DNA from 2 places in the Streptomyces sp. NPDC127098 genome. Region 1 is predicted to be linked to the other one. Evidence: riboswitches for the same ligand, from Rfam matches in the RefSeq annotation. Region 1 holds a riboswitch; the other holds the start of a gene.
What was found. Region 1 has a riboswitch for cobalamin ahead of metE (5-methyltetrahydropteroyltriglutamate--homocysteine S-methyltransferase). Riboswitches for the same ligand answer to the same signal wherever they lie in the genome.

Region 1 (14,361 bases):
CCTCTTCCTGGTGGCGGGCGCGCTCACCGTGCTGTGCAGCGTCCGCCTGGCGACCCTGGGCGACGTCCTGGCCGACCGCACCGGCCAGGGCGAGGCGCTGTTCGGCGCCGTCTTCTTCGGCCTGGTGACGTCCCTCTCCGGGATCGTCATGACCGCGGTGAGCGCCGCCGACAACCACCCCGACCTCGCCTACTCCAACGCGGTCGGCGGCATCGCCGCGCAGACCCTGGCCGTCGCCGCCGCCGACCTCGCCTACCGGCGGGTCAACCTCGAACACGCGGCGGCCTCGCTGCCGAACCTGCTCTTCGGCTGCCTGCTCATCGCCCTGCTCGGCATCGCGCTGATGGCCGCCTTCAGCCCCGACGTCACCCTGTGGGGCGTGCACCCGGCCTCCGCCGTCCTGGTGTTCTTCTACTGGGGCGGCCTGCGGCTGATCAGCGACCGGCGCCGCGCCCTGTGGGTGGCCGTCAGGACCAGCGAGACCGTGCCGGACGTGCCCGACGAAGGACCGGCCACCGCGCGGCGGGGCAACGGCCGGCTGTGGGCCGAGTTCCTCGGCATCGCGGTCGTCGTGGTGGCCGGAGGCTGGGTCGTCGTCCGGGCCGCGGAGACCTTCGTGGCCGCCACCGGCCTGGCCGCCGGCTTCGTCGGCGCCGTCCTGCTGGGCATCGTGAACGCGCTGCCGGAGACCGTCACCGCCATCGCCGCCGTCCGCCGGGGCGCGGTGACCCTCGCGGTCGCCGCCGTCATCGGCGGCAACTGCCTCGACGCGCTCAACCTCGTCGTCGGCGACCTCGCCTACCGCGGCGGATCCCTCTACCACGCGGCCAGCCCCGACGAGCTGTTCCTCACCGCCGGCGCCCTCGTGATGACCACGATCCTGCTCGGCGGCCTCCTCGTCCGCCAGGAACGCGGCTGGCTGCGCGTCGGCTTCGACGGCGTCCTCCTCATCGCCCTCTACGGCACGATCGTCGCCACCCTCGCCGTCTGACCCCCGGCAGCGACGTCGGGGCACCGATCGCCGCCGGACCGAGACGCCCGCGGAACCGCACGGTGCCCTGCCGCTCGTAGGCTCCACGGCATGAGGTGGGGAAGAGCGGTCACGGCCCTCTGCCTGATGCCCCTGCTGAGCGCGTGCGGCCCGTACTACGGCGTGTTCTTCGTCCAGGGCGACGACGCCGAGAACGCGGTCATCGGCGTGCGGGACTGCCAGTCCGGTGGTGGCATCACGGAGATGAGCCTGTACCTGCGCGGCGACACGAGCTCGGCCTCGACGGGGAGGACCGGCAAGCGGCTGCTGTTATGGCGCGTCGAGGCCGACGGGGGCGAGCCGGTGCGCGAGCTCGGCCTCGGCGGGGAGCCGGACGGATACACCACCCGGCATCCGCTGACCGTCGAGCTCCACGCCGGGACCACGTACGAGATACGCGCCAGCACGGTCTCGGGGCGTGGCGGTGGTCTGGCCTTCAGACCGGAGCGGTTGTCGGCCGGGTACGTCACCTACGACGACGACGTCACGGAGTCGCGGGAGGCGTACGACGAACTGCCCGACGCCTGGTTCTGTTACTGACGGCCTGACGGCGGAGTGGCGACGCGCCCGCCGCGTCCCCTACGACCCGCTCAGAAGGACCACGGCACCAGCACCAGGGTGCCCCAGGCGAGGACCGGGCCGAGGCCGACGATGCCGGCGGTGTAGCTCATGACCTGGCGGTAGAAGCCCTGCCGGTCGACGCCCCTGGCGTTGCTCAGCACCAGGGCGCCGTTGGTCGAGAACGGCGACACGTCCACGATGGTCGTGGAGATCGCCAGCGCCGCGATGAGGCCGGCCGGGCTGAGGTGGCTGGCGAGCAGCAGCGGCACGGCGATCGGGATGATCGCCGTCAGGATGGCCGTGGACGACGCGAAGGCCGAGGTCACCGCCACCGTGAAGCACAGCAGCAGGGCGACGACCAGCGGCGCGCCGACGTTGGCCGCGTGCTCGGAGATCATCTCGATGGTCCCGGCGTGCTCCAGCATCGCGACGTAGGTCATCATGCCCGCGACGAGCAGGATGGTGGACCAGCCGATGCCCTCGACGGCCTTCTCCTGGTTCTTCATGTCGACCAGGGCCAGCACCGCGCCGGCCGCCAGGGCGAGGAAGCCGATCTGCAGCTCGAAGACCAGCGCGCCGACCACCAGGACGAGCAGCGCGACGAGCGTCAGCGCCTGCCGCCAGGTCACGCCGGTACCGGGGTCCTCCGCTGAGCCGGGGCCCTCGGGGGCGGTGGTGTCCGCGGCCGCGGCCGCCGGGACCCGGACGCGCGCCCGCCAGTGCAGGAGCACGAAGGTCAGGGCGGACAGCAGCAGGTTGAAGCCGAAGCTGGCGAAGAACAGGGTGGGCGCCGACACCGAGAGCGTCGTGTCCTCGACCATGTCCAGGACGAGCGCGCCCGACACGGCGATCGGCGAGAACGCGCCCGCGTGGGCCCCGCTGATCACCATCATCCCCATCATCAGCGGGTTGAGCCGGTGCTGGAAGGCGAAGTTCATGCCGATCGGCGCCAGGATGGCCACGGCCGCCGGCGTGAAGGTGCCGAACGCCGTCAACACCGAGGCCACGACGAAGAGCACCCAGGGGATCAGCGCGACCTTCCCCCGCACCAGCCGCACGCCGGCGGCGACCAGCAGGTCGATGGTGCCGTTGCGGCGCGCGATCGAGAACAGATAGGTGACGCCGACGATCGTCACGAACAGGTTCACCGGGAACCCCGCGAAGATCTCGTCCTCGGTCATCTCCAGCGCCGAGGTGCCGACCACGAACGTGGCGACGAAGGCGAGGATGCCGATGTTGATCGGCAGCACGGTGCCGACCAGGAACATGACCAACAGCGCGGCGATGGATATGGCTTCAGCAGACATCGTTGTCGTCCTTACCGGGGGAGAGAGGGGGCGGAACCGTCAGGCCGCTGTCGGAAGGGCCGGTTCCGGCACGAGGATCTCGGCGTCGCACAGGACGCGTGCGGCACGACGCACGGTGACCCGGTGAGGTCCCGATGGGCCGATGTCGGTCGCGCTGACCAGCACCACACCGGCGGGTGTGCCGATGCGCAGCTGGGAGTCGGCTGTGGCCGTTGATACCCGCCGCACCACCGATCCGTCAACGAGGTGCGCCGCGGCGATGGCGACCGCCGAGGTGAGGCCGATCGCCGGGTGCGGGTCGTTCATCGTGAGCATCCGCACCGAGACGTCGTAGTCGCTCGCGGCCACCCGGTCGCCGGTGGAGCTGACGTAGGGCACCGGCGCGCCGACGAGCCCCACCTTGGGCACCGCGTCGCCCGGCTCCTCGCCGGCACGGAGCAGTCCCATCCGGGGCGCGGCGGCGTGCCGCACCGAGCGCAGCCAGCCCACCTCGCCGCGCAGCGCGGCGACCGGCTCGGCGCCGGTCAGGCCGGCCGCGGCCGCGTCGACCAGGACGACCGGCGCGCCGGCGTCCAGCATGGTCACCCGGACCGTCTCGCCCGCCAACCGCAGCTCGTCGTCGGCGTTACCGGTGGGCAGCAGCGCGCCCGTCGTCCGCCCCGCCGGGTCGAGGAAGGTCAGGCCGACCGCGACCCCGCCGGACCTGGTGCCCGGCACGGTCTGGGTGCCGAACTCGGGCACCAGACCGCCGGCGGTGTCGACGGTGGCCTCCAGCAGCGCGCCCGTGTTGGTGTTGCGCATCACGACCCTGGTCAGGTCGCCGCTGATCGGGACCAGCCCCCTGGTCACCGACCACAGGGCGATCGCCGTGGCGCAGTTGCCGCAGTTGCTGCCCCACTCGACCCGGTCGACGCCGATGCCGACCTGGCCGAAGAGGTACTCGACGTCGACACCCTCGTCCGGGCAGGGCTTGACGACCGCGGCCTTGGACGTGGTGGGCGTGGCACCGCCGACGCCGTCCAGGTGGACCGGGTCCTTCGCGCCGTACGCGTCGACCAGCAGCCGCTCGAGACCGTCCAGCGTGGCGGGGACGTGCCGGTGGTCGAACAGCCAGCACTTGCTCGTGCCACCACGCACCAGACTCGCGGAAACGCGCACCTCAGCCGTCCTTCTGTGCTTGTTACGGGCCGTGGACGCGCTCACGATGGCACCGTGAAGAGTTGAGAACAATACCCATTTTCTTAGAAGGGGTTTAGCGCAGCTAAAGGCTAGACTCGACGCGTGCTCAACGTACGGAGACTGCTGCTGCTCACCGAGATCGCCGAACACGGCTCGCTGACCGGCGCCGCGTCCGCCGCCGGGATGACCGCGTCCGCCGCCTCCCAGCAGATGTCCCGGCTGGAGGCCGAGGTCGGCCAGCCGCTGCTCGAACGGCTGCCCCGCGGCGTGCGGCTGACCGGCGCCGGGGAGGCGCTGGTGGCCCGGGGCCGGGCGATCCGCCGCGAGCTGCGCGCCGCCCAGGCGGATCTCGACGCCTTCGCCCGACTCGACCGCGGCACCCTGCGGCTCGGCTCCTTCCCCACCGTCAGCGCCTCGCTGCTGCCGCTGGCCCTCACCCGGTTCGCCCGCGCCCACGCCGGCGCCGAGGTGGTGGTCAGGTCGGCGATGCTCGCCCAGCTGCGGGAGATGCTGCACACCGGCGAGGTCGAGCTCGCCCTGCTGTGGGACTACCGGTGGAACCGGGTCAGCGACGAGGCCCTGGCCCTGACCCACCTGCTCAACGACCCCACCGTGCTCGTCGTCCCGGCCAACTCCCGGCTCCTCGACGAGCCCGAGGTCAGCCTGCGCTCCCTGGCCGCCCAGCACTGGATCATCCGGGCCGACAACCATCCGGTCGCCGAGGTGCTGCGGCGCAGCTGCCGGCTCGCCGGCTTCGAGCCACGGATCGCCTACGAGTCACACGACTACCAGGAGGCGCAGGCCATGGTCGCCGCCGGCCTCGGCATCGCCATCGCGCCCCGGCTCGCGCTCACCAACCGGCGCAACGACGTACGACTGGTGCGGCTCGGCGCCGACGTGCCCGCGCCGATCCGCCGGATCCTGCTGGCCCGCCCCGAGAACCGGATGCCCACGCCGGCCACGCTCGCCATGATCGACATCCTGCACGCGGTGGCCGAGCGGTTCACCGACACCAACCTGGACCGCAACCAGCTCGGCTCCGTCCGCCGCGTCGGCGGACCCCGGGCCCCGCGCGCCTGACCGGCCGTCCGCGAGGCCCACGGGCCCGTCGGGGAAGGCTCAGGCTCCGATCAGCACACCGCCGATGAGGATCGGGGCGACATCGGAGACGGTGAGCGCCGCGGCCAGGGCGCAGGCGGCGGCGAGGGCGGTGGCGAGGAGTCGGCGTGCGGACATGGGTCCTCCAACGAGGTCGGGGCGGATGTCGCCCGGTTTGACCATCCGGCGCCCCCGGAGGTTGCCCACCCGGCCCCCGGCCGGATGGGCGGACCTCACCCGGTGACGAAGGTGGTGACGCTGCGGGCGGGGAGTTGGGCGGTGAAGGAGCCGTTGGACATGGTGAGCGCGGTGCCCGACGCGAGGTTGCGGCCGGCGTCGGTGACCCAGGAGGAGACCCGCGCCGAGGCGTTGTTGGTGAGGGTGAACGGTTGACTCACCGCCGAGGTCCCCTTGTTGACGGCGACGATGGTGATCTGTCCGTTGGGGGCGCGGTAGGCGGAGGTGTAGAGGCTGGACTGGACGCTGGGGGTGGCGTCGACACGCACGTGGCCCGGGCGGACGAACTTCGAGAAGTGCGCCATGTTGGCGCCGCGCTTGCTGATCTGCCCGTCCTCGCGCATCGGCCCGTAGCCGCGGCGGATGTACCACCACACGTACGCCTGGAACTGGCCGTCGACCAGGGCGCGGTGGATGTGCTCCCCGACGTCGAGCGCCTGCGGCCAGAGGTCGGCCGAGTCGCTGCTGTTGGGGTGGTACACCTCGGTCATCCACAGTTCCTTGCCGGCGCCCCGCTGTTGGAAGAGGAGGTAGGGGAAGTTCTGGAACTGGGTGCCGTAGAGGTGGGCGCCCAGGATGTCCATGTTCGCCAGCGCCTGGGCGTCGTTGAGGATGGGGTCGGAGAAGCTCTTCACGTACTGGAAGGACTCCGGGGCGATGACCCGGGTGCTGATCGAGCCGGCGTTCTCGCGCAGGAAGCGGACCATCTCGGTCGGGGTCCACCACGTCCAGTCATGCGCGTAGTCGGGCTCGTTCTGCACCGAGATCGCGTACAGGTTGACGCCGTTGTTGCGCATGAAGACGACGAAGTCGTTGAGGTACTGGGCGTAGGCGCCGTAGCTGTCGTACCGCAGCCGCCGGGCGTCGGTCTGGCTGCCGCGCACGAAGGTCTCGACCATGCTGGCCGGGGGATTCCAGGGGGAGGCGATGACGGTCGCGCCGAGTTCGACGGCGCGGCGGGCGGTGGCGACCTCGCGGCTCCAGTTGTTCCGGTCCTCGTGGACGGGGATCCGCAGCACGGTGAAGCCCAGCTGCCCGGTGCCGTTGCCGAAGGCCGTGTCGCGCTGGGCGGCCGTCAGGTCGCTGATCCAGACGGTGTGGTTCATGCCGCCGAAGCCCCGGATCGTCTGCCGGGACGCCGAGGGGTCGACGACCACGGTGGCCGCCGCCGTGATCGGTGCCCCGGGCGCCGCCACGGCCGGCGTGGCGGTGGCGATGACCGGCAGGGCGCCCAGCGTCGCCAGCACCGACCGCCGACTCGGCGATCCGGGACCCGTTCCCGTGGACTCGTTGGGAGGTAACGTCACTGTTCCGCCTCCTGAACGCTCGGGGTCACTGAAACGCTCGCGGTCACCGCTTTGGGAGCGCTCCCACTCGCGCGCTGGCAACGTAACGGCCTGACCGGCCACCGTCAACCCGCGCGGCGGGGTGACGCCGCCGGGGCCGGTCGGTTGGCGAGCCGGCCCCGGCGGGCGGGTTCGGGTCAGGCCGTGGACAGCTCGGCGCGCACGGCGTGCGCGGCCCGCACCAGGTTCTCAAGCGAGGCGCGGGTCTCGGGCCAACCGCGGGTCTTCAGGCCGCAGTCGGGGTTGACCCACAGGCGTTCGGCCGGGATGGCCCGCAGCCCGGTGCGCAGCAGTTCGGCGGCCTCCTCGGCGCTCGGCACGCGCGGGGAGTGGATGTCGTAGACGCCGGGGCCCGCCTCCCGCGGATAGCCGTGCGCGGCGAGTTCGCGGGCCACCTGCATGTGGGAGCGGGCCGCCTCCAGGCTGATGACGTCGGCGTCGAGGTCGTCGATGGCCCGCACGATGTCGCCGAACTCGGCGTAGCACATGTGGGTGTGGATCTGGGTGTCGGGGCGCACGCCGGCGGTGGTGAGCCGGAACGCCTCGGTGGCCCACGCCAGGTACCAGGACCGGTCGGCGGCCCGCAGCGGGAGGGTCTCGCGCAGCGCGGGCTCGTCCACCTGGATCACCGCGGTGCCGGCCGCCTCCAGGTCGGCCACCTCGTCGCGCAGGGCGAGGGCGACCTGGCGCGCGGTGTCGGCCAGCGGCTGGTCGTCGCGGACGAAGGACCAGGCGAGCATGGTCACCGGGCCGGTCAGCATGCCCTTGACCGGGCGCGGGGTGAGGGACTGGGCGTACGTCGTCCAGCGCGTCGTCATCGGCTCGGGGCGGGAGACGTCGCCGGCCAGGATCGGCGGGCGGACGTAGCGGGTGCCGTAGGACTGCACCCAGCCGTGCCGGGTGGCGAGGTAGCCGGTGAGCTGCTCGGCGAAGTACTGGACCATGTCGTTGCGTTCGGCCTCGCCGTGCACCAGGACATCGATGCCGACCCGCTCCTGGAAGGCGACGACCTCCCGGATCTCGGCCCTCACGCGCTCCTCGTAGCCGGCCGGGTCGACGCGGCCGGCGCGCAGGTCGGCGCGGGCGGCGCGCAGCTCGGCGGTCTGCGGGAAGGAGCCGATGGTCGTCGTGGGCAGCAGCGGCAGGCCGAGTCGGGCCCGCTGGGCGGTGGCCCGCTCGGGGTAGGGGTGGGGACGGCGGGCGTCGGCCGCGGTCACCGCGCCGGCGCGGGCGCGGACGGCCGGGTCGCGGGTGATGGGGGAGCCGGCGCGGGAGGCCAGGTCGGCGCGGTTGGCGGCGAGTTCGGCCGCGATGGCGTCGGTGCCCAGGGAGAGGCCCCTGGCGAGGGTGACGAGTTCGGTGGTCTTCTGCCGGGCGAAGGCGAGCCAGCGCAGGATCTGGGGGTCGATGTCGCGCTCCGCCGCGGCGTCCAGGGGGACGTGCAGCAGGGAGCAGGAGGCGGCGACGTCGACCCGGTCGGCGAGGCCGAGCAGGGTGCCGAGGGTGGTGAGGGACTTCGACAGGTCGTTGATCCAGATGTTGCGGCCGTCGACGACGCCGGCGACCAGGCGCTTGCCCGGCAGCCCGCCGACGGCCGCCAGCGCGTCGAGGTTGGCCGCGGCGGCGCCGGTGAAGTCCACGGCGAGCCCGTCGACGGGGGCCTTGGCCAGGACCTGGAGGGCGTCGCCGAGCCGGTCGAAGTAGGAGGCGACCAGGATCCGCGGCCGGTCGGCGAGGGAGCCGAGCCGCTGGTAGGCGTGGGCGGTGGCGTCGAGCTCGGCCGGGGTGCGGTCCTGCACCAGGGCCGGCTCGTCCAGCTGCACCCACTCGGCGCCGGCCGCCCGCAGGTCCGCGAGGACCTCGGCGTACACCGGCAGCAGGCGGTCCAGCAGGGTCAGCGGCTCGAAGTCGGCGGGCGCGCCCGGCGCGGGCTTGGCCAGCAGCAGGTAGGTGACGGGGCCGACGAGGACGGGACGGGCCGTCAGGCCGAGCGCGAGGGCCTCCGTCAGCTCGCCGACCTGCTTGGTGGAGTCGGGTGAGAACACGGTGTCCGGGCCGAGTTCGGGGACCAGGTAGTGGTAGTTGGTGTCGAACCACTTGGTCATCTCCAGCGGCGCGACGTCCCGGGTGCCGCGCGCCATGGCGAAGTAGCCGTCGAGCGGGTCGGCGGCGAAGGCGGCGCGGTGCCGGTCGGGGATCGCGCCGACCATGACGGTGGTGTCCAGCACGTGGTCGTAGTGGGAGAAGTCACCGGTGGGGACCTCGGCGACGCCGGCCTCGGCCAGCCGTCGCCAGGTGGCGCGGCGCAGTTCGGCGGCGGTGGCCCGGAGGGCGTCGGCGGTGACGCGGCCCTTCCAGTAGCCCTCGGTGGCCTTCTTCAACTCCCGGTCGTGGCCCTGTCGGGGGTAGCCGTACACGGTGGCCCGTGCTGCCGCGGCTGCGGGCTTGGGGGTCACGGAGCTCTCCTTCGCGAGATGGTTCCCTGGGATCCCGGCGACGGGACGAGGACGCGAAGGGGGACGGTGACCGGGCGGGCATGGCCTGGCGCGCGAGGCGCCGCCGTCCGCCTGGTGTGTCGCCGACCCGCCCTCGGGGTCACCGGGAGGTCCGCGCACGGGTGGCCGGGCGCGGGCAGTTGGCAGGTCTTCGGACTCGCGGGCCCGCCCTCCGGACCGGAGGACACCTACTGGCCGTCGCTTCCCAGGCCCGGTTCCCGGACCCAGTGCGTATGACGGCGGTCGTTCCCGCTCACCGCTGCGGGGCAGTCCCGGATTCCCACCGGGTTCCCTCTTGCGACGCCTCCCGCCTGGCGGACGGGGCGAACCAGCTGCGTGGGCCAGCCTACGGGCCGCCGTCGGGCGCGGCGGGTCACGTCCGTCATCCGGATGGCGAGAGGGCCCCCTCGGATGCGTGGGAAGGCGGCCACTTTTCGGTGAAGCGACCGGATCTGCCCCTGGCCGGGGCCCTGGACGGGCACATATCCGTCGTGCCGTGTGTGTGTCCGACGACCGGGAGAGGCGATGACGGGCGAAGAGAGCTGTTCGAGGACCCTGGACGAGTTCCTCGGCAGGGTCAGGCGGTGGTACGGCGAGGACCGTGACGGCTTCGCGACCATGTACGACGCGGCGATCGCCAACGTGGTGCCGTACCCGGAGGACACGCCGCCCGAGGCGCGGTACGACTGGCGGGGCAGGTCGATCGAGGACCTGTGCGACTTCTTCCGGGAGTGGTACGAGGCGGGGTGGACGACCCGACCGAGCGAGGGCCTGCACCACATCGAGAAGTTCAGCTGGCTCACCTACGAGAACGACTACGGCATGGTCTTCGTGACCACCGGACCCGGGCTGCGGATGACGGCCGACTTCACCGCCCTCCAGGGCGCCCAGATGGACGACGAGGGGGAGCGGGGCCAGCGGCTCATCGCCAGCTGGCGGGAGGAACTCGGCTCCCGGATGGACGACTTCGAGCCGGGCCCGTGGCGGAGCTTCAACGACTTCTTCACCCGGAACCTGCGGGACGACACCAGGCGGCCGATCGACGCCGAGGACGACGACAGCGTGGTGGTCGCGCCGACCGACTGCGTCATCAACATGATCGTCGACGACCTGACGGAGGAGACGCCGATCCCCGTCAAGACGGTCACCATGAACGTCCGACAGCTCCTCGCGGACTCCCCGCACTACCGGAGGTTCGTCCCGGAGCGGGACGCGGCGGGCGAGGTGGTCAGGCCCGGCGGCACGGCGGTGTCCTGCGTGCTGATGCCCGACACCTACCACTGGTACCACGCGCCGGTGGCGGGCGAGGTGGTGGAGGCCCGCGACGACGTCGGCGGCGTCTACTACGGCATGCGGAACTTCCCGGGGCTGCTCAACAAGGGGAACGTCGGCTACGGCTTCGACTACGAGGTGTTCGACAGGTTCCGCCGGGGCTACCTGGTCTTCAGGACCGTGTTCACCGACCCGCGCGGGCGGGAGCACGAGACGTACGTGGCGATGGTGACCGTCGGCCTCAACTCGATCGCCTCGGTGAACTACCTGCCGGAGTTCCGGCGGCCCGAGCGTCCGGTGCGGGTGCGGAAGGGGCAGAAGATCGGGAACTTCAGGTACGGCGGATCGCTGAACATCCTGTTGTTCCAGTACGGGAGGTTCCCGGCGCTCCAACTGCGCATGGGGCAGCGCATCGGGACCCTGGAGCAGACGGACAGGACCGAGACGCTGTTCGCCGGCTCCCGCCGCGAGCGGGCCCGGCGCGGCCGGCGCCCGGCGCCCTGACCGCGGGTCACATGTTCCAGAGCGTGACGAGGGGCCGGGGGACGGGCAGGAAGGGCTCGGGCGGCGTCCAGTCGCCGGTGGCGAAGAAGTTCCGGATCGTCGGCAGCCAGGGCTGGTAGTCGATGCCCTGGTCCGCGAGCCACTGGTCGTTGTAGTACTCGTTGGTGTAGCGGTCGGCGGCGTCGCACAGCACGGTGGCGACGCTGCCGGACTGTTCCTGGTCGCGCATGCCGAGCAGGACGCGGATCGCGGCGAACACCCCGGTCCCGGTGGAGGGCCCGGGGGAGATCCCCCACTCCCGCCGCTCGTGGAGCACCCGCATGGTGGCCACCGAGGCGGCGTCGTGGACCCGCATCATGCGGTTGACGGTCGAGGGCACGAAGGACGCCTCGACCCTGGGCCGGCCGATGCCCTCGATGTGCGAGCCCCGGTCGGTGATCGCCGGGTCGCGCCAGTACCAGCCGTCGAAGTACGCCGAGTGCTCGGGATCGGGCACGCACACCCGGAGGTCGCTGCCGGTGTAGCGGGCGTGGCGGGCGACGGAGGCGGCGGTGCCGCCGGTGCCGGCGCCCATCACGAACCAGTCCAGGTCGGGCACGGCGCGCAGCAGTTCGGGCCCGAGCCCCTCGTCGCCGCGCCAGTCGTAGGCGCGTTCGGCGTAGGTGAACTGGTCCAGGAAGTGGCCGCCGTACCGGTTCGCGACCCGGCGGGCGTAGGCGACGATGTCGCCGGAGACGGGGACGACGGTGCCGCCGAGTTCCGCGATGGCCGCCTTCTTCTCCCGGCTGGTGTTGTCGGGCACCACCGCGTAGAAGGGGATGCCGAGCCGCTGGCAGTACCAGGCCTCGGAGATGGCGGTCGAGCCGCTGGACGCCTCCACCACCGGCCGGCCCCTGGTCAGCCAGCCGCTGACCAGGGCGTGGACGAGCAGCGCCGCCGCGAGGCGGTGCTTGTGGCTGCCGGACGGCTGGTCGGCCTCCCGCTTGACGTACAGCCGCAGCCCGTTGAGCCGCGGCGGCAGCGGGATCTCGGTCAACTCCGTCGCCACGGGGGCGAGGTCGCCGCGGATGCGCTGGACGCAGTCGACGACCCACCGCCGGTCGTCCGGGTAGACGTCCGACTCGTCGTCGCGCTCGACCAGTTGGGGCTTCTCCGTGGTGCGTTCGACCAATGTCACCGGCGGCCTCCGTCGTCCGATCCGACCCCGCGCCGCCGACTGGTCGGCGCCCGCCCATGATCGGCGGCCCGCCGGCCGTCCGCCCGGCACCCGACGCCTCAGGGCACGGCCGGTTCACCGCTTCGGCGCAACGGCGGCGGCAGCGGGGGCGGGGGAGCCGGCCCAGCGCATGCGGCACCAGGGCAGGGCAAGGTCGCGTGGGCTGGTGACCAGGCGGGGCGCGAGGTCGTCGACGGGGGCGGCCTCCCGGTGCCGGGCGAAGACCGAGTCGGCGTAGCGGTGTCCGGTGTCGGCGGCGACGAACACCACGGTGCGGTCGGGGCGGTCGCGGTGTTCCCAGCGGGCGGCGAGGTAGGCGGCGCCCGTGGAGAGCCCCGCGAACACGGCGTGCCGGCGCAGCAGGTCGACGCTGCCGGCCAGCGCGGTCCCGAAGGACGTCCAGTGGATGACGTCGTAGCCGCGGTGGTCGACGTTGCCGAACGGGATGGAGCTGCCGATGCCGGCGATGATGATCTCGGGGTCGGCCACGTGCTCGCTGCCGAAGGTGACGCTGCCGAACGGCTGGACGCCGACCAGCGTGGTGTCCGGGGCGTGCTCCCGCAGGTAGGCGGCGAGCGCCCCGCTGGAGGCGCCGGAGCCGACGCCGCCGACGAGCGTGACGGCCTGGCCGCCGGTCTCCTTGACGACCCGTTCGGCGACGGCGCGGTAGCCGAGGTAGTGGATTCCGTCGTGGTACTGGCGCATCCAGTGGTAGTCGGGGTGGGCGGCGAGGATCTCCCGCACCCGCGCGACGCGGCGGCTCTGGTCGAGCTTGAGGTCCGCGCTCGGCGCCATCTGTTCGAGGCGGGCGCCGAGGATGGCGAGTTGGGTGCGCAGCGTCCGGTCGACGGTGGTGGAGCCGACGATGTGGCACCGCAGGTCGTGGCGGTGGCAGGCGAGCGCGAGGGCGTAGGCGTAGATGCCGCTCGAACTGTCGAGCAGGGTGTCGCCGGGCCGCACGACCCCGTGGTCCAGGAGGTGGCGGACGGCGGCGAGCGCGGAGACGACCTTCATCGTCTCAAAGCGCAGGCAGACGAGGCCGGGTTCGAGGCGTATCAGGTCCGGGGCGCCGATCGCGTCGGCGACGTGGTCGTACATGGTGGCTCACTCTCTCGTCGTGGGTCTGACGGGTCGTGAACGTCACGAGGACGGGGAGGCCGAGGCGTCGCAGGGCCTCGACGCAGCGGTCGAGTCGTCGGGCCAGGTCGGGGCGTGCCGGGTCGAACAGCAGCCCGGCCACGTTGCCGCTGTGCGCGACCTGGACGCCGGCCGCCCCGGTCTCGGCGGCGACGGCGACGAGGGCCGGCAGCTCCTCCTTGGGGAGCAGCCGCTGGTGGCGGGTGGCGCTGGCGGTGCAGACGCGGCCGAGCAGCGCGGTGTCGGCGGTGGCGACGGCGCGGCGCAGCAGGGCGCGTAACCGCTCGAAGGCCGCCAGGTCCTGGTCGCGGTAGGCGGCGGCGGGCAGGGACAGGGTGTCGACGGGGCGGCCGCCGCCGGTGGCGCAGCCGACCACGACGGCCGGCGGCAGGGCGGGGCCGAGGATCTCCAGCACCCGGCCCGCGCGTTGGGCGAAGAGCACCGGGCGGTCGGCCAGCATCAGGGGGTCGGAGGCGCCCTCGGCGGTGACGGCCAGCCGCGCGATCTCGTGCGGGGCGAGGGTGACGCGGTGACTGGCGGCGACCGCGCGGACGGCGGCGATGACGTCGCCGGTGGACGAGCCCATGCCGAGCCCCACGGGGATGGTCCCGCTCAGCCGCAGCCGTCCGCCGCCGGGGGAGTGGCCGGCCCGGCGGGCGCACTCGGCCGCGGCGAGGCGCGCCGCGCGCAGGGCCTTGGCGCGGTCGGGCGGGTCGACCGTGAGGTCGTCGGGGTGGCCCGCCGGGTGGCGGGTGAACTCGGCGTGGCAGCCGAGCCCGGTCTCCGGCGGCACGGGCAGGGTGACCAGGCCGGGACAGCTCCGCCCGTGGCGGTCGCGGAAGACGCCCTGGAGTATCTCCCCGTGGTGGCAGGCCGCCTGGCCGGTGCCCGTGGCGTCGGCGGTCATCCCGGCACCGTGGCGCGGTACCGGTACAGCACCGTCGGCTCGGCGCTGAACTGCGAGAACGGGAACGGCTCG
Region 2 (14,361 bases), on a different contig from region 1:
TCCCGCTCGCCGCGCGAGCGAGGGCGGCCGTCGGCATGGACCCGGAGCCGGACATGCTGCGGCAGGCGTGTGCCGCCGCCGAGCGCGACGGGGTGCGGAACGTGACCTGGGTCCTCGGCGCCGACCGCGACGTGCCCGCGCTGGCTCCGCTCGTTGGCGGGCCCGGCCTCGGCCTTGTCGTCATCGGACAGGCCCTGCACTGGATGGACCCCGACGCGCTGTTTCCCGCCCTCGCTCCGCTGTTGCGCCCCGGCGGCGGCGTCGGTGTGGTCTCCAACGGGACCCCGCTGTGGCTCCAACCCGCCGACTGGTCACGCGCGTTGCGCGCCTTCCTGGAACGACGCCTGGACACCGAACTCGTCGCCACCTGTGGCACCGGCGCCGAGGACCGCCGCCGTTACGCGCGGGCGCTGGCCGCCGCGGGATTCCGGGAGGTGCGGGAGGTCGCCCACGGCCACGAGCACGCGTTCGACCTCGGCCGACTGGTCGGCGAGGTGTTCTCCGCGATGCCGCCGAGCGCGCTGCCGCCGCCCGGGGAACGCGCCGCCTTCGCCGAGGAGTTGGGCCGTGCGCTTGGCGGGCGGCGGGAGTTCGTGGAGCGGGTGGAGGTCGTCGCGCTGCTCGCCCGGCGCGGTTGAAAGCCGACCGACCCGCCGCGCGGGAGCTGCGGCGGGCCGGTCGGCGGAGGGCGCGGGTCAGAACTCGTCGTCGAAGGAGACGTTGCCCTCGACCGCCACCTGGTAGGCGGACGGGCGGCGCTCGAAGAAGTTCGTCAGCTCCTGGACGTTCTGCAGCTCCATGAACGCGAACGGGTTGCGGGAGCCGTAGACCGGCTTGAGGCCGAGCCGGGCCAGCCGCTGGTCGGCGACGCACTCCAGGTACTCGCGCATGGAGTCGGTGTTCATGCCGGGCAGTCCTTCCCCGCACAGGTCGCGGGCGAACTGGAGCTCGGCCTCCACGGCCTCCTTCAGCATGTCCGTGACCTGCCGCTCCATCTCCTCGTCGAACAGGTCCGGCTCCTCCTCGCGGACCGTGTCGACCACGTGGAACGCGAAGTCCATGTGGCAGCTCTCGTCCCTGAACACCCAGTTGGTGCCGGTGGCCAGGCCGTGCAGCAGGCCGCGCGAGCGGAACCAGTAGACGTAGGCGAAGGCGCCGTAGAAGAACAGCCCCTCGATGCAGGCCGCGAAGCAGATCAGGTTGAGCAGGAAGCGGCGGCGGTCGGCCTTGGACTCCAACCGGTCGAGGTCGTCCACCGAGTCGATCCAGCGGAAGCAGAACTGCGCCTTCTCGCGGATGGACGGGATGCTCTCCACGGCCGCGAACGCCTCGGCGCGGTCGTCCGGGTCGGGCAGGTAGGTGTCGAGCAGCGTCAGGTAGAACTGGACGTGCACGGCCTCCTCGAACAGCTGCCGCGACAGGTAGAGCCTGGCCTCGGGGGAGTTGATGTGCTTGTAGAGGGTCAGCACCAGGTTGTTGGCGACGATCGAGTCGCCGGTGGCGAAGAACGCCACCAGGCGGCCGATCAGGTGCTGCTCGCCCGGCGAGAGTTTGGCCAGGTCGGCCACGTCGGAGTGGAGGTCGACCTCCTCCACCGTCCAGGTGTTCTTGATGGCGTCCCGGTAGCGCTCGTAGAACGCCGGGTAGCGCATCGGGCGGAGCGTCAGTTCGAAGCCCGGGTCGAGCAGGTTCTTGGTGGGGACGGTGGTGGTCACTGGCAGGCCTCGCAGGACTCGGGGTTCTCCAGGGAGCAGGCGACGGCCTGCTCGGGGACGACGGTGACGGCGGGGGCGGCGGCGCGGGCCGCCTGGGCGATCCGGGTGGCCGGGCGCGAGCGCAGGTAGTAGGTGGTCTTGAGGCCCTTCTTCCACGCGTAGGCGTACATCGAGCTGAGCTTGCCGATGGTGGGCGCGGCCATGAACAGGTTCAGGGACTGGCTCTGGTCCAGGTACGGGGTGCGGGCCGCCGCCATGTCGATCAGGGCGCGCTGCGGCAGCTCCCACGCGGTCCGGTACAGGGCCTTCAACTCGTCCGGCAGGCCGGGGAGTTCGGCGACCGAGCCGTTGGCCTCGCGCAGCGCCTCGCGGGTCGCGTCGTGCCAGAGACCGAGCTTCTTGAGCTCGTCGACCAGGTACGAGTTGACCTGGAGGAACTCGCCGCTCAGCGTCTCCCGCTTGAAGAGGTTGGACACCTGCGGCTCGATGCACTCGTAGACGCCGGCGATGGACGCGATGGTCGCGGTCGGCGCGATGGCGAGCAGCAGCGAGTTGCGCATGCCGGTGTGGGCGACGCGCTCGCGCAGCGCGGCCCAGCGCTCGGGCCAGGCGGCGGTGGCCTCCGGGTAGTGGTCGGGGTGGAACACGCCGTCGGCGGTGCGGGTCTCGGCCCAGGCCCGGTGCCTGCCGTGCCGCTCGGCCAGGTCGGCCGAGGTCTCGTAGGCGGTGAGCATGATGCGCTCGGCGATCCGGGTGGACAGCTCGCGCGCCGCGGGGGAGTCGAAGGGGAGGCCGAGCCTGAAGAACACGTCCTGCAGGCCCATCACGCCCAACGCCACCGGCCGCCAGCGGGAGTTGGAGGCGCCGGCCTGGGCCGTGGGGTAGAAGTTCAGGTCGACGACGCGGTCCAGGAAGACGACGGCCGTGCGCACGGTGGCGTCGAGCCGCTCCCAGTCCATCTCGCCGTCGTCGCCCAGGTGGGCGGCGAGGTTGACCGAGCCCAGGTTGCAGACGGCCGTCTCGCCGTCGTTCGTGACCTCCAGGATCTCCGTGCACAGGTTCGAGGAGTGCACGATGGCGCCGGGCCTGGCGGTCTGGTTGGCGGTGCGGTTGGCGGCGTCCTTGAACGTCATCCAGCCGTTGCCGGTCTGGGCCAGGGTGCGCATCATCCGGGCGTACAGCTGGCGGGCCGGGATGGTGCGCTGCGCGAGCCCGGCCTGCTCGGCGCGGCGGTAGGCGGCGTCGAACTCCTCGCCCCACAGGTCGACGAGCTCGGGCGTGTCGGCGGGCGAGAACAGCGACCAGTCGGCGTCCGCCTCGACGCGCCGCATGAACTCGTCGGGGATCCAGTGCGCGAGGTTGAGGTTGTGGGTGCGGCGCGCCTCCTCGCCCGTGTTGTCGCGGAGTTCCAGGAACTCCTCGATGTCCGCGTGCCACGTCTCCAGGTAGACGCAGGCCGCGCCCTTGCGCCGGCCGCCCTGGTTGACGGCGGCCACCGAGGAGTCGAGGGTGCGCAGGAACGGGACGATGCCGTTGGACTTGCCGTTCGTGCCGCGGATCAGCGAACCACGGGCCCGGATCCGGGAGTAGGACAGGCCGATGCCGCCGGCGTGCTTGGAGAGCCTGGCGATCTGGTGGTAGCGCTCGTAGATGGAGTCCAACTCGTCCGCGGGGGAGTCCAGCAGGTAGCAGGAGGACATCTGCGGGTGGCGGGTGCCCGAGTTGAACAGGGTGGGGGACGACGGCAGGTACGCCAGGGTGCTGGTGAGCCGGTAGAGCTCGGCCACGTCCGCCAGCGCCCGCTCCGAGTCGTCCTCGGCCAGGCCGCAGGCCACCCGCAGCAGGAAGTGCTGGGGGGTCTCGATGACCTTGCGGGTGATCGGGTGGCGCAGCACGTAGCGGGACTCGACGGTGCGCAGCCCGAAGTACTCGAAGCGGTCGTCGGCGCCGGTGGTGACGGCGTGCTCGACGAGGGCGTCGAGGCGGGAGGCGTGGCGGCGGACGAACCCGGCGGTGCGGTCGCCGATCAGGCCCTCGCGATGGCCGACGGCGATGGAGGCGGAGAACGAGTCGGCACCCTGCCCGGCGGCCTCCTCGCGGATGGCGAGGGTGAGGAGCCGGGCCGCCAGGCGCGAGTACTGGGGCTCCTCGGCGATCAGGCCGGCGGCGGCCTCGATGGCCAGCGAGCGCAGCTCGGCCTCGTCGGAGCCGGCGTGCCGGCCGCGCAGCACGGCCGCCTCGACCCGCGCGGGGTCGGTGGCGGGCAGGTCGCCGGTGAGGTCGGCCAGCACCTTCGACAGCGTGGGTGACTGCGAGGCTGTAACCGGCTCCGCGGGTGCGACGGGTGCGATGGTCACTCGATGCTCTCCCTCGAATCGAACCGAATCGACCGCGGAGCGCCGGCCCGAACGGGGTCGCGCGCGGCGTTCCGCGGCGGGCTTTCGAGGGCCGGGCGGGACGGGCGCACCCGGCATGCGTGTGGTAAGGCAAAGGCATGCCGCGCTGCGTCCGTCGGCCCAGTCCTCGAGGCCCGGACGTCTGTGGCTGCCAGCCAGGCGACCGGACTTGACGACAGACGGGACGGATCCCGCCGTCGCACACCGTTGCGGGACAGTTCCGGACTCTCACCGGATTCCCCTGGGCGACAACGAGGAAGAGCATACATCTTGTGCTGCCCCAACTGAGCACCCCTATATGTTGTGTTCCGTGTCCCCTTGGTGACGGAGCGAGGGGAGCGAACAAGCGAATGCCCGTTGGGTCGACCCACGGCCGGGGTGCTCGCCGTGGCATGGGGGCCCGAGGGTGTGCGGCGACGGGTCGGGCTCGGGGTGGGGATGTTTCCGCGTGTGCGATCGCGAATGTGCGCGGCGGTCAGTCGCGGCGCAACACCCAGAAGCCGGCCTCACTCGCCGTCACCCGGTAGGCCGCGTCCGGATACAGCTGCCGGGCGTAGGCGAGCATGCCGGCCGCGTCCCTGGCCGGGTCGTAGTAGGCGACGTACTCGGGGGCCGGAGTTCGTGGGTCGCCGATCCAGAACACCCGGGCGCGCTGCGTGAGATGGGAGATGGGCCGGACGTTGGCCGCGACGTCCGCGCCGTCGGGGACGGCGGCCAGCACCCGCTCACCGGCCTCGGCGACCGGCCCCGGGCGGTAGGTGTCGGCGTGCGTGAGGGTGGCGACCGGCAGCGTCGTGGAGAGCGCCAGCGCGGCCGCCAGGGCCGCGGCGGGCAACTGGCGGGCGTAGGCCCGCAGCCACGGCCTGCGGGAGTCCCGGGAGCGGGCGACGGCGTCGGCAAGGGCCAGCGCCGTGACGGGCATCAGCACGGCGCTGTAGTGGAAGTCGGTGCCCCAGTAGTTCGGCTCCTGCGACGCGAACCGCCAGGCGAGTGTCGGCAGCACGACGAGCAGCAGCGGCGAGCGCAGCGCCAGCAGCCCGGTGGTCGGGACCAGGATCCACAGCAGGGTGCGCAGCTTGGTGTCGGTCGCGGTGAACAGCGCGTCCAGCGGGCCGCCGCCCTCGTCCACCTTGGCCCAGTAGTCGTAGCCGCCGGCCGCGTTGAACCCCGGTATCACCACGCCTATCACCAGCGCGCACGCCAGCACGGCGAACCCGGCCACCGCCAGTGCCGACCTGGTCGCCCGCACGTGCCCGGCCTGGTGGGCGCGCCACGCCACCACCAGGGCGAGCACGGCCACCGTCAGGCCCAGGTCCTCCTTGACCAGCAGGAGCGGCAGCGACCAGCAGAGCGCGGCGCGCCAGCGCTGCCGCAGCACGGCCTCCAGGGAGAAGGCGATCAGCGGGACGGCGAAGCAGATCTCGTGGAAGTCGAAGTCCACCGCCCGCTGCATGCCCCAGGAGAGGCCGAACGCCGCGCCGATCGCGGCACCCGCCGGGCGGCCGAGCAGGAAGGCCGCGCCACGCGTCACCGGCACCACGGCGAGCGCGAACAGGGCCGCCTGCGCGACGAGCAGGGTGACGGGCGACGGGAAGACCCGGTACAGCGGCGCGAGCAGCGCCGTGATCGGGCTGAAGTGGTCGCCCAGTATCGGGAACCCGGGCCCCTTGAGGTCGGCGACCGGCTCGCTCAGCCGGGCGTAGGCGCCGATGGCCTGCTCGAATATCCCCAGGTCCCAGGAACGGTTCTCCCAGCGGAGATGGCGGGTGACGGAGAGCGTGGCGTAGACGACGAAGAACCCGATGGCCAGCAGCACGCCGTCCGACGGCAGGCGCGACCCCCACCGCGGGGTCGGCCGCGCGACAGCCTGCGGTGGGGTTTTCATGGGCGTGTGGGTGGTGCTGGTCATCGGGACACCGCTGCGGTCGCGAGGGGTCGGGGCGCGAGGGCGGTGCCGCGCCGGTGGCCCGCCCCGCCGCAGGAAGGACGTCCGGCCGGCCCCGACGGTTCCCGACCCGGGGCGGCTACTCGCCGAGCGGCAGCCTGGCGCTGACCGCGACGCCGTCCGGCCGCCGGCTCAGCGTGGCGCCGAGCCGCCGCAGGGCCGCGACCGCCGGTGCGTTGTCCGCCGTGGTGTCGGCGACCAGCACCCGGCCGCCGACGCGCCGCGCCTCCGCGCGCAGCAGCCGCAGGGCGGCGGTGCCGATGCCGCGGCCGCGGTGCGAGCGCCCGAGCCAGATGCCGGTCTCGAGATCGCTGGGGGCGCCCGCCCTGGCCAGCCGCACGGAACCGACGATCCGCCCGTCGTGGACGACGGCGTAGGTGGCCTCGCGGGCCGGCCCGTCGAGCCCGGCGCCGCGGGCCCGGTGCCAGGCCAGGAACGCCTCCCGGCGGTCCGCCGTCCACCCGGGCGGACCGGCGACCGGCGGCATCACGTCCTCGGGCGCCGCGTCGGCGACCGCCGCCGCGAGCAGCCCGCCCAGCGTCTCCTCGTCCACGACACGCAACGCCACGCCCCGCTCGGCCACGTCCTGCCCCTCTCCGCCCGGCGCCGTCCCACCGAGCGCCGATTCTCGGAGCAGGGACCCGTCCCGCGCCAGCGGGTTTCGGCGCACCTGCCGCGCCGGCCGGTGCCTGCCGGCGCCTGCGGCGCGGCGGTGCCGGTCAGACGGGCGCGGCGCAGCCTCCGCCCGGCGGCCCGGGACGGTGGGCCGAATCGGCGGGCGGGGGAGAGCTGCCGGAGGCGGGGCGCACGTCGGTGGTCGCGCCGGCACCCCACCGGGGCTGCGCGGCGGCGCCGCCTGGCGGGTGGTGGCGGGGGGGGGGGGGGGGGCCCCGGGGGGGGGGGGGGGGGGGGGGTACACCCCCCCCCCCCCGCCCCGGCAGGGGCTAGCAGCAGACGCCGCCCCCGTTGCGCGGATCTCCGTAGCGGCGCTCGACCCGCTCGCGTTCGAAGGCGCGACGGGAGGGCACGGGCGCCGACGGGTCCACCTCGCGGACCCGCGCGACGTGGCGGGCGTAGGCGTTCTCGCCGGTCAGCTCGGTGACGTACCAACGCAGCCAGGCCGCCGCGCGTCTCATTCGCCGGCCTCCACCTTCGCCGTGCTCCGCGCACCCCTGGACTGCTCTGGGATGCCGCCGCCCGGGCCCAGGCCCGCCGCGGCGAGCTCGGCGCGCTCCTCCTTCGTCGGGATCAGGCCGGCCGGGGCGATCAGCCGCGACGGCACGTGCGGGGACTCCCGCAGCCGGGCCGTGCCCGGGTTGCGGACGGCCCGCACGCACACCCGCAGCGCGTCGGCGAAGACGATCAGCACCAGCAGGGCCAGCACCGCGGAGATCGCCGCGTCGAGGGTGGCGTTGTTGACGATGGTCCGCATGTCGTCCATGTCCTGTGCGCCGGGCAGCAGTTGTCCGGCGTCGATGCCGTCCTGGTACTGGTCGCGCCGGGCCCAGAAGCCGACCGCCGGGTCGCCGGAGAACACCTTCTGCCAGCTCGCGGTGAGTGTGACCACGGCGAGCCAGGTGAGCGGCAGCAACGTCACCCAGACGTACCGCAGCCGGCCGGACTTGACCAGCAGCACCGTGCAGACGGCCAACGCCACCGCCGCCAGCAGCTGGTTGGAGATGCCGAACACCGGGAACAGCGTGTTGATGCCGCCGAGCGGGTCGTTGACGCCGACCCACAGCAGGTAGCCCCAGAGTGCGACGACGATGCCGCTGCTCAACGCGATGCCGGGCAGCCAGTTGGTGGCGCGCATCCGGCCGAACCTCGGGTGGACGGAGGCGATGGCGTCCTGGACGATGAAGCGGCCGACCCGGGTGCCGGCGTCGATCGCCGTCAGGATGAACAGCGCCTCGAACATGATCGCGAAGTGATACCAGAAGCTCATCATCGCGTCGCCGCCGATGATGTCCGCGAGGATCGCGGCGAGGCCCAGCGCGAGCGTCGGCGCGCCGCCGGTCCTGGAGAGCAGCGACTCCTCCTCGACGGACTCCGCGGCGGCCGCGAGTTGCTCAGGCGTGACGGTGAAGCCCCAGGAGGAGATGGTGTCGGCGGCGGACTGGAGGGTGTCGCCGATCACCGCGGGCGAGGCGTTCATCGCGAAGTAGACGCCCGGGTCGAGCACGCAGGCGGCGGTGATCGCCATGATCGCCACCCCCGACTCCATCAGCATCGCGCCGTAGCCGATGGTGCGGACCTGGGTCTCCTTCTGGATCATCTTGGGCGTGGTGCCGGAGGAGATCAGGGCGTGGAACCCGGAGACCGCGCCGCAGGCGATGGTGATGAACACGAACGGGAAGAGCGAGCCGGCGAACACCGGCCCCTCGCCGTTGCTCGCGAAGTCCGTGACGGCGTCCATCTTCAGCGTCGGCAGCGTGACCACCAGGGCCGCGGCGAGCAGCACGATGGTGCCGATCTTCATGAACGTCGACAGGTAGTCCCGGGGGACCAGCAGCAGCCACACCGGCGCGACGGACGCCGCGAAGCCGTAGATCACCAGCCAGACGACGAGGGTGCGCGGCGAGAGCGTGAAGGTGTCCGCCAGCCCCGAGTTGGCGACCCAGCGGCCCGAGGCGATGGCGAGCAGCAGCAGCGCCACGCCGATGACGGTGACCTCCGCGACCCGACCGGGGCGGAGGTAGCGCAGGTAGACGCCCATGAAGAGGGCGATGGGGATGGTCAGGCCGACCGAGAAGGTGCCCCAGGGCGACTCGGCGAGCGCGTTGACCACCACCAGCGCCAGCACCGCCAACAGGATGATCATGATGGCGAAGACGGCGATGACCGCGGCGACGCCGCCGATCGGGCCGATCTCCTCGCGCGCGATCTGGCCGAGCGACTTGCCGTCGCGGCGGGTGGAGAAGAACAGCACCACCATGTCCTGGACGGCGCCGGCGAAGATGACGCCGACGATGATCCAGATGGTGCCGGGCAGATAGCCCATCTGTGCGGCGAGCACCGGGCCGACCAGGGGGCCGGCGCCGGAGATGCCGGCGAAGTGGTGGCCGAGCAGCACGCGGCGGTCGGTCGGGTGGAAGTCGACGCCGTCGTTGACGCGTTCGGCCGGGGTGGCGCGGGTCGGGTCGGCACGCAGCACGCGGGTCGCGATGTAGCGGGCGTAGAAGCGGTAGCCGATGGCGTACGAGCCGAGCGCGGCCGCCACCATCCAGGCGGCGGACACCTCCTCGCCGCGGTAGAGCGCCAACATGGACCAGCCGACGGCGCCGATGACGGCGACGGTGGTCCAGATGGCGATGGAGCGTGGTCGTGCGTGCGTGGGGAATTGCACGGTGGTCTCCCGCCTGTCCTCCTTGACTGACTCGCCGGAATCTAGGCCAGAGGAAGCCCAGTTGACCAGGGAGGCGTGCGGCGTAGGCCCACCGGCGGGTCTACGCCAGGCCCGGCCTGGCGAGGTTGGCGACGAACTTGTAGCGGTCGCCGCGGTAGACGGAGCGGACCCATTCGACGGGTTTGCCGGTGGAGTCGCGGGAGTGGCGGGAGAGCATCAGCATCGGCAGGCCGACGTCCGTGCCGAGCAGGCCGGCCTCGCGGGGGTTGGCGAGCGAGGTCTCGATGGTCTCCTCGGCGCTTGCCAGGTGCACGTCGTAGACCTCGGCGAGGGCCGTGTAGAGCGAGGTGTAGCGGACCAGGCTGCGCCGCAGGGCGGGGAAGCGCGCCTGGGAGAGGTGCGTGGTCTCTATCGCCATCGGTTCGCCGCTCGCCAGCCGCAGCCGCTCGATGCGCAGCACCCGGCCGCCCGGCGGGATGTCGAGCAGACGGCTGAGGCGCTCGTCGGCGGTGATGTAGCCGATCTCCAGCAGCTGGGAGGTAGGTTCGAGGCCTTGGGCACCCATGTCCTCGGTGTAGGAGGTGAGTTGGAGCATCTGGGAGACCTTCGGCTTGGCGACGAAGGTGCCCTTGCCCTGGATGCGCTCGAGCCGGCCCTCGACCACCAGCTCCTGGAGGGCCTGGCGGACGGTGGTGCGCGAGGTGTCGAACTCGGTGGCCAGGGAACGCTCCGGCGGCACCGCGGTGCCGGGCGGGAGCGTCTCGGTCATCTGCTGGAGATGGCGCTTGAGGCGGTAGTACTTCGGCACCCGCGTGGTCCGGCTGCGGTCGGGCCCGTCCGCGCCGGCGGGTGAGCCCGCGACCGTCGCCCCGTCTCTCGCCATACCACGCCTTCCCGATTCGTTCTTCCGCGCGGCGCCTTCCGCGTTCTCCGCCGTCACCGGCTCCTCCGAGACATCGCAGTTCACATCGTGGCACGGGCCCGAGTTCGGCGTGTGATCCGAACAGATGTCGGTCCGGTAACGGACAGCATGCGCCGCTCGTGGACTCTTGACACCCCGACTTGGTCTAGTCCAAGCTCCCGGGCAACTGGTCTACACCTCTTGTATCTCCACCATTAAACGTTACGGAGGCTCGGGATCGTGAAGCGCAAGCTGATCGCCGCCGCCGGCATGATGACCCTGACGGTCAGCCTGGCGGCCTGCGGTGACGACGGCAGCAGCGGCGCCGGGGGTGGCGGGAGCTCGGACTCCATCACCGTCTGGCTCATGGACGGCTCGGCGCCAGAGGCCTGGGTCTCCGAGCTCAACGCCGCCTTCGAGGCCGAACACGGTGTCACCGTCAACGTCGAGACCCAGCAGTGGAACGGCATCCAGGACCGGGTCACCACGGCCCTGTCCGAGGACGGCACCGTCGACGTGCTGGAGATCGGCAACACCCAGACCGTCGGATACGCCAACACCGGCGGCCTCGCCGACCTCGGCGACCTCGCCGACGAACCCTGGAACGAGGCCATGCTCTCCTCGGGCCGGGTCGACGACACCCTCTACGCCGTGCCCTGGTACGGCGCCAACCGGGTCGTCATCTACGACCGGAGCATCTGGGAGGAGGCCGGCGCCGAGGTGCCCACCACCAGGGACGAGTGGATCGAGGCCCTGGAGGCCATCGAGGCCAACACCGACGCCGAGCCCATCTACCTGCCGGGACAGAGCTACTACGTGCTCGGCGGCTTCATCGCCGACGAGGGCGGCAACTTCGCCGTCGAGGACGGCGACGGCTGGGCCGGCGCCCTTGACACCCCGGCCGGCGAGGCCGGCATGGACTTCTACGCCCAGCTCCATTCGTTCTCGAACTCCCCGACCGACAACGACGAGGCGTCGCCCCAGCAGTCCACCGAGGTGGTGCCGAACGGCGAGGTCGCGTCCTGGATCGGACTCGGCTGGGAGGCGGCCGGCGCCGTCGCCGCCATCGAGGAGCAGGGCGGCGAGGCCGACTTCGGCTACTTCCCGATCCCCGGCAAGACCGCCGACGAGCTCGGCCACGTCTTCCTCGGCGGCTCGAACCTGGCCGTCTCCGAGCGTGCCGGGAACCCCGAACTCGCCAACGAGTGGCTGCGGATGGCCACCTCCCAGGAGTGGGCGCAGCGGTACGTGGACGCCAACTCCGGCGGCGTGGTGCCCAACCGCACCGACGTCACGGCCGAGCCCGAGGCCGGCACCTTCGCGGAAGCCATGGTGCGGTCCGCCGACGTCGGCTTCCTGCCGCCGCTGACCACTGGCTGGGCCAATGTCGAGACCGGGCCCAACCCCATAAAGGAACTGATGACCAAGGCGCTCAACGGCGAGGACTACTCCGGCGCCGCCCAGGAGGCCGACGCGGAGATCACCGCCCGGATCAACCGCGAGTAGCGCGCGATGACCGTCGATATCGAACAGGCCCCACCCGCTCCGCCGCGCGGCACCCCGCCCGGCGGGCGGGTCGGCCGCGCGGCCGGCGGCTGGCGCCCTTCGGCCCGCTGGGTGCCCTACCTGCTGATCGCGCCGGCCGTGCTCGCGATGCTCGCCGTCCTCGGCTACGCGCTGGTCCGCAACCTGCTCATCTCCTTCCAGGCGTTCGGCCGCCGGCAGCTGATCTCGCGCACCACCGAGTGGACCGGGCTCGACAACTACCGAGCGGTGCTGGAGAACGACCGCTTCTGGGACTCCCTGGTCCGCACCGTGCTCTTCATGGCGTGCAACGTGGTGCTGATCCTGCTGATCGGCACCCTCATCGGGCTGCTGCTCAACCAACTGGGCCGCAGGATGCGCCTGGTGCTCTCCATCAGCCTGGTCGCCGCCTGGGCGATGCCCCCCGTGGCCAGCACCACTGTCTTCCGCTGGCTCTTCGACACCCAGTTCGGCGTGGCCAACTGGGCCATGCGCGGACTCGGCTTCGACGGCTACGAAGAGCACAACTGGTTCGCCAGCGGCACCTCGACGCTCGTCATCGTCACCGTGCTGGTCGTCTGGGCCTCGGTGCCGTTCGTCGCGCTCAACCTCTACGCCGGCCTCACCACCATCGGCGGCGAGATCTACGAGGCGGCGCGGATGGACGGCGCCAGCGGCTGGCGCGTCTTCTGGTCCATCGTGGCGCCGATCATGCGGCCCTTCTTCCTGATCACCACGTTCCTCGAGATCATCTGGGTGTTCAAGGCGTTCGTCCAGATCTACACCCTCAACGGCGGTGGCCCCGACCGCGAGTCCGAGACCCTGCCCGTCATGGCCTACATCGAGGGCATGGGGCAGAACCAGTACGGCACGGGCGCGGCCATCTCCGTGCTCACCCTGCTGATCCTGCTGGTGGCCATGTCCTTCTACTTCCGCCTCATCCTCCGCCAGGAGAGGGAGAACGAGACCGCATGAACGCACGCACCCTGGGCCGCCTCTGGCGCAACGGGCTCGCCCTGCTGCTGGCGGCGGTGTTCCTCTTCCCCGTCTACTGGATGTTCTCCACCTCCTTCAAGAGCAACTCCGAGGTGCTCACCCGCGATCCGGTCTTCCTCTTCACCCCGACGTTCGAGCACTACGCGACTGCCACCGGCGTCGAGCTGTTCTGGACCTACGTCGCCAACAGCGTGCTGGTCACCGTCGGGGCCGTGCTGCTCGCGCTCGTGGTGGCGCTCGCGGCCAGCTTCGCCATTGCCAGGATGCGCTTCCGGGGGCGGCGCGGGATGGTGCTCGCCGTGATGATGGCCCAGATGGCGCCCTGGGAGATCCTGATCATCGTGGTCTACCTCAACGCCCGGGACCTGTCGATGCTCAACAGCCTGGGCACCCTCGTCCTCGTCTACTTCGTGATGGCCCTGCCCTTCACGATCTGGACGCTGCGCGGCTTCATCGCCGCCGTGCCGAGGGAGCTGGAGGAGGCCGCCCTGATCGACGGCTGCGGGCGCCTTGAGGCCTTCCGCCGGGTCATCTTTCCGCTGCTCGCCCCGGGCCTGATGGCCACCTCGCTGTTCGGGTTCATCATGGCGTGGAACGAGTACGCCATGGTGCTGGTGCTCAACAAGGCCCCCGACGCGGCCACCCTGCCGCTGTGGCTCACCCAGTTCCAGACGAACTTCGGCAACGACTGGGGTGCGACGATGGCCGCCTCGTCGCTCTTCACCGTCCCGGTGCTGATCGTCTTCCTCATCCTCCAGCGACGGGTCACCGGCGGCATGGCCGCGGGGGCCGTGAAGGGATAACGCCGACCGATGACCACCCTGGCACCCGACTCCGACACCCTGACCAGGGACGCGCTCGCCGTCCTGCAGCCCACTTTCGCCGGCACCACCACCGCGCCCGACTGGCTGCTGCGGCAGCTGGAGAACGGCATGACCGGCGTCGGACTGTTCGGCAGGAACGTCGTCTCCACCGCCCAACTCGCCGACCTCACCGCCCAACTGCGGGCGGTGCGGCCCGACGTGCTGGTGGCGATGGACGAGGAGGCCGGGGACGTGACCCGCCTCGAGCGGCTCGGCGGCTCGTCCTTCCCAGGGAACCTGGCCCTCGGCAGCGTCGACGACCCGGAGCTGACCCGCTCGGTCGCCGCCCGGATCGGCCGGCGCCTCGCCGAGGCCGGCATCACGGTCAACTGGGCGCCCTCGGCCGACGTCAACTCCGACCCCGAGAACCCGGTGATCGGCGTCCGCTCCTTCGGCCAGGACCCAGAGCTCGTGGCCCGGCACACCGTCGCCTTCGTCCAGGGCCTGCAGAGCGCCGGCGTCGCCGCCTGCGTCAAGCACTTCCCCGGGCACGGCAACACCAACGTGGACTCCCATCTCGCGCTGCCCCGCATCGACATCGACCTCACCACCCTCCACCAGCGCGAGCTGGTGCCCTTCAAGGCCGCCATAGCCGCCGGGAGCCGCTGCGTGATGAGCGCGCACATCCTCATCCCGGCCCTCGACCCCGACCGGCCCGGGACCCTCAGCCCCGCC

Region 2: it holds a riboswitch for cobalamin, as region 1 does, so the genes downstream of both, ACFWI8_RS19110 (ribonucleoside-diphosphate reductase subunit alpha) here and metE (5-methyltetrahydropteroyltriglutamate--homocysteine S-methyltransferase) in region 1, are expected to answer to the same signal.

What each region holds. Positions count from the first base shown of each region.
Region 1 is NZ_JBHXFJ010000043.1:46,713-61,073, forward strand. Features, by position in the region: gene ACFWI8_RS24425 (sodium:calcium antiporter) at 1-991, shown strand, start outside; gene ACFWI8_RS24430 (hypothetical protein) at 1,082-1,570, shown strand; gene ACFWI8_RS24435 (SLC13 family permease) at 1,621-2,898, opposite strand; gene ACFWI8_RS24440 (PrpF domain-containing protein) at 2,938-4,056, opposite strand; gene ACFWI8_RS24445 (LysR family transcriptional regulator) at 4,180-5,157, shown strand; gene ACFWI8_RS24450 (glycoside hydrolase family 30 beta sandwich domain-containing protein) at 5,409-6,719, opposite strand; gene metE (5-methyltetrahydropteroyltriglutamate--homocysteine S-methyltransferase) at 6,896-9,214, opposite strand; cobalamin riboswitch at 9,399-9,550, opposite strand; gene ACFWI8_RS24460 (phosphatidylserine decarboxylase) at 9,779-11,029, shown strand; gene ACFWI8_RS24465 (PLP-dependent cysteine synthase family protein) at 11,037-12,206, opposite strand; gene ACFWI8_RS24470 (pyridoxal-phosphate dependent enzyme) at 12,321-13,343, opposite strand; gene ACFWI8_RS24475 (GHMP kinase) at 13,264-14,289, opposite strand; gene ACFWI8_RS24480 (Rossmann-like domain-containing protein) at 14,286-14,361, opposite strand, start outside.
Region 2 is NZ_JBHXFJ010000028.1:43,844-58,204, forward strand. Features, by position in the region: gene ACFWI8_RS19100 (class I SAM-dependent methyltransferase) at 1-638, shown strand, start outside; gene ACFWI8_RS19105 (ribonucleotide-diphosphate reductase subunit beta) at 696-1,652, opposite strand; gene ACFWI8_RS19110 (ribonucleoside-diphosphate reductase subunit alpha) at 1,712-4,072, opposite strand; cobalamin riboswitch at 4,248-4,414, opposite strand; gene ACFWI8_RS19115 (DUF2079 domain-containing protein) at 4,587-6,020, opposite strand; gene ACFWI8_RS19120 (GNAT family N-acetyltransferase) at 6,136-6,639, opposite strand; gene ACFWI8_RS19125 (YbdD/YjiX family protein) at 7,001-7,192, opposite strand; gene ACFWI8_RS19130 (carbon starvation CstA family protein) at 7,189-9,321, opposite strand; gene ACFWI8_RS19135 (GntR family transcriptional regulator) at 9,503-10,285, opposite strand; gene ACFWI8_RS19140 (extracellular solute-binding protein) at 10,544-11,809, shown strand; gene ACFWI8_RS19145 (carbohydrate ABC transporter permease) at 11,816-12,802, shown strand; gene ACFWI8_RS19150 (carbohydrate ABC transporter permease) at 12,799-13,626, shown strand; gene ACFWI8_RS19155 (glycoside hydrolase family 3 protein) at 13,636-14,361, shown strand, end outside.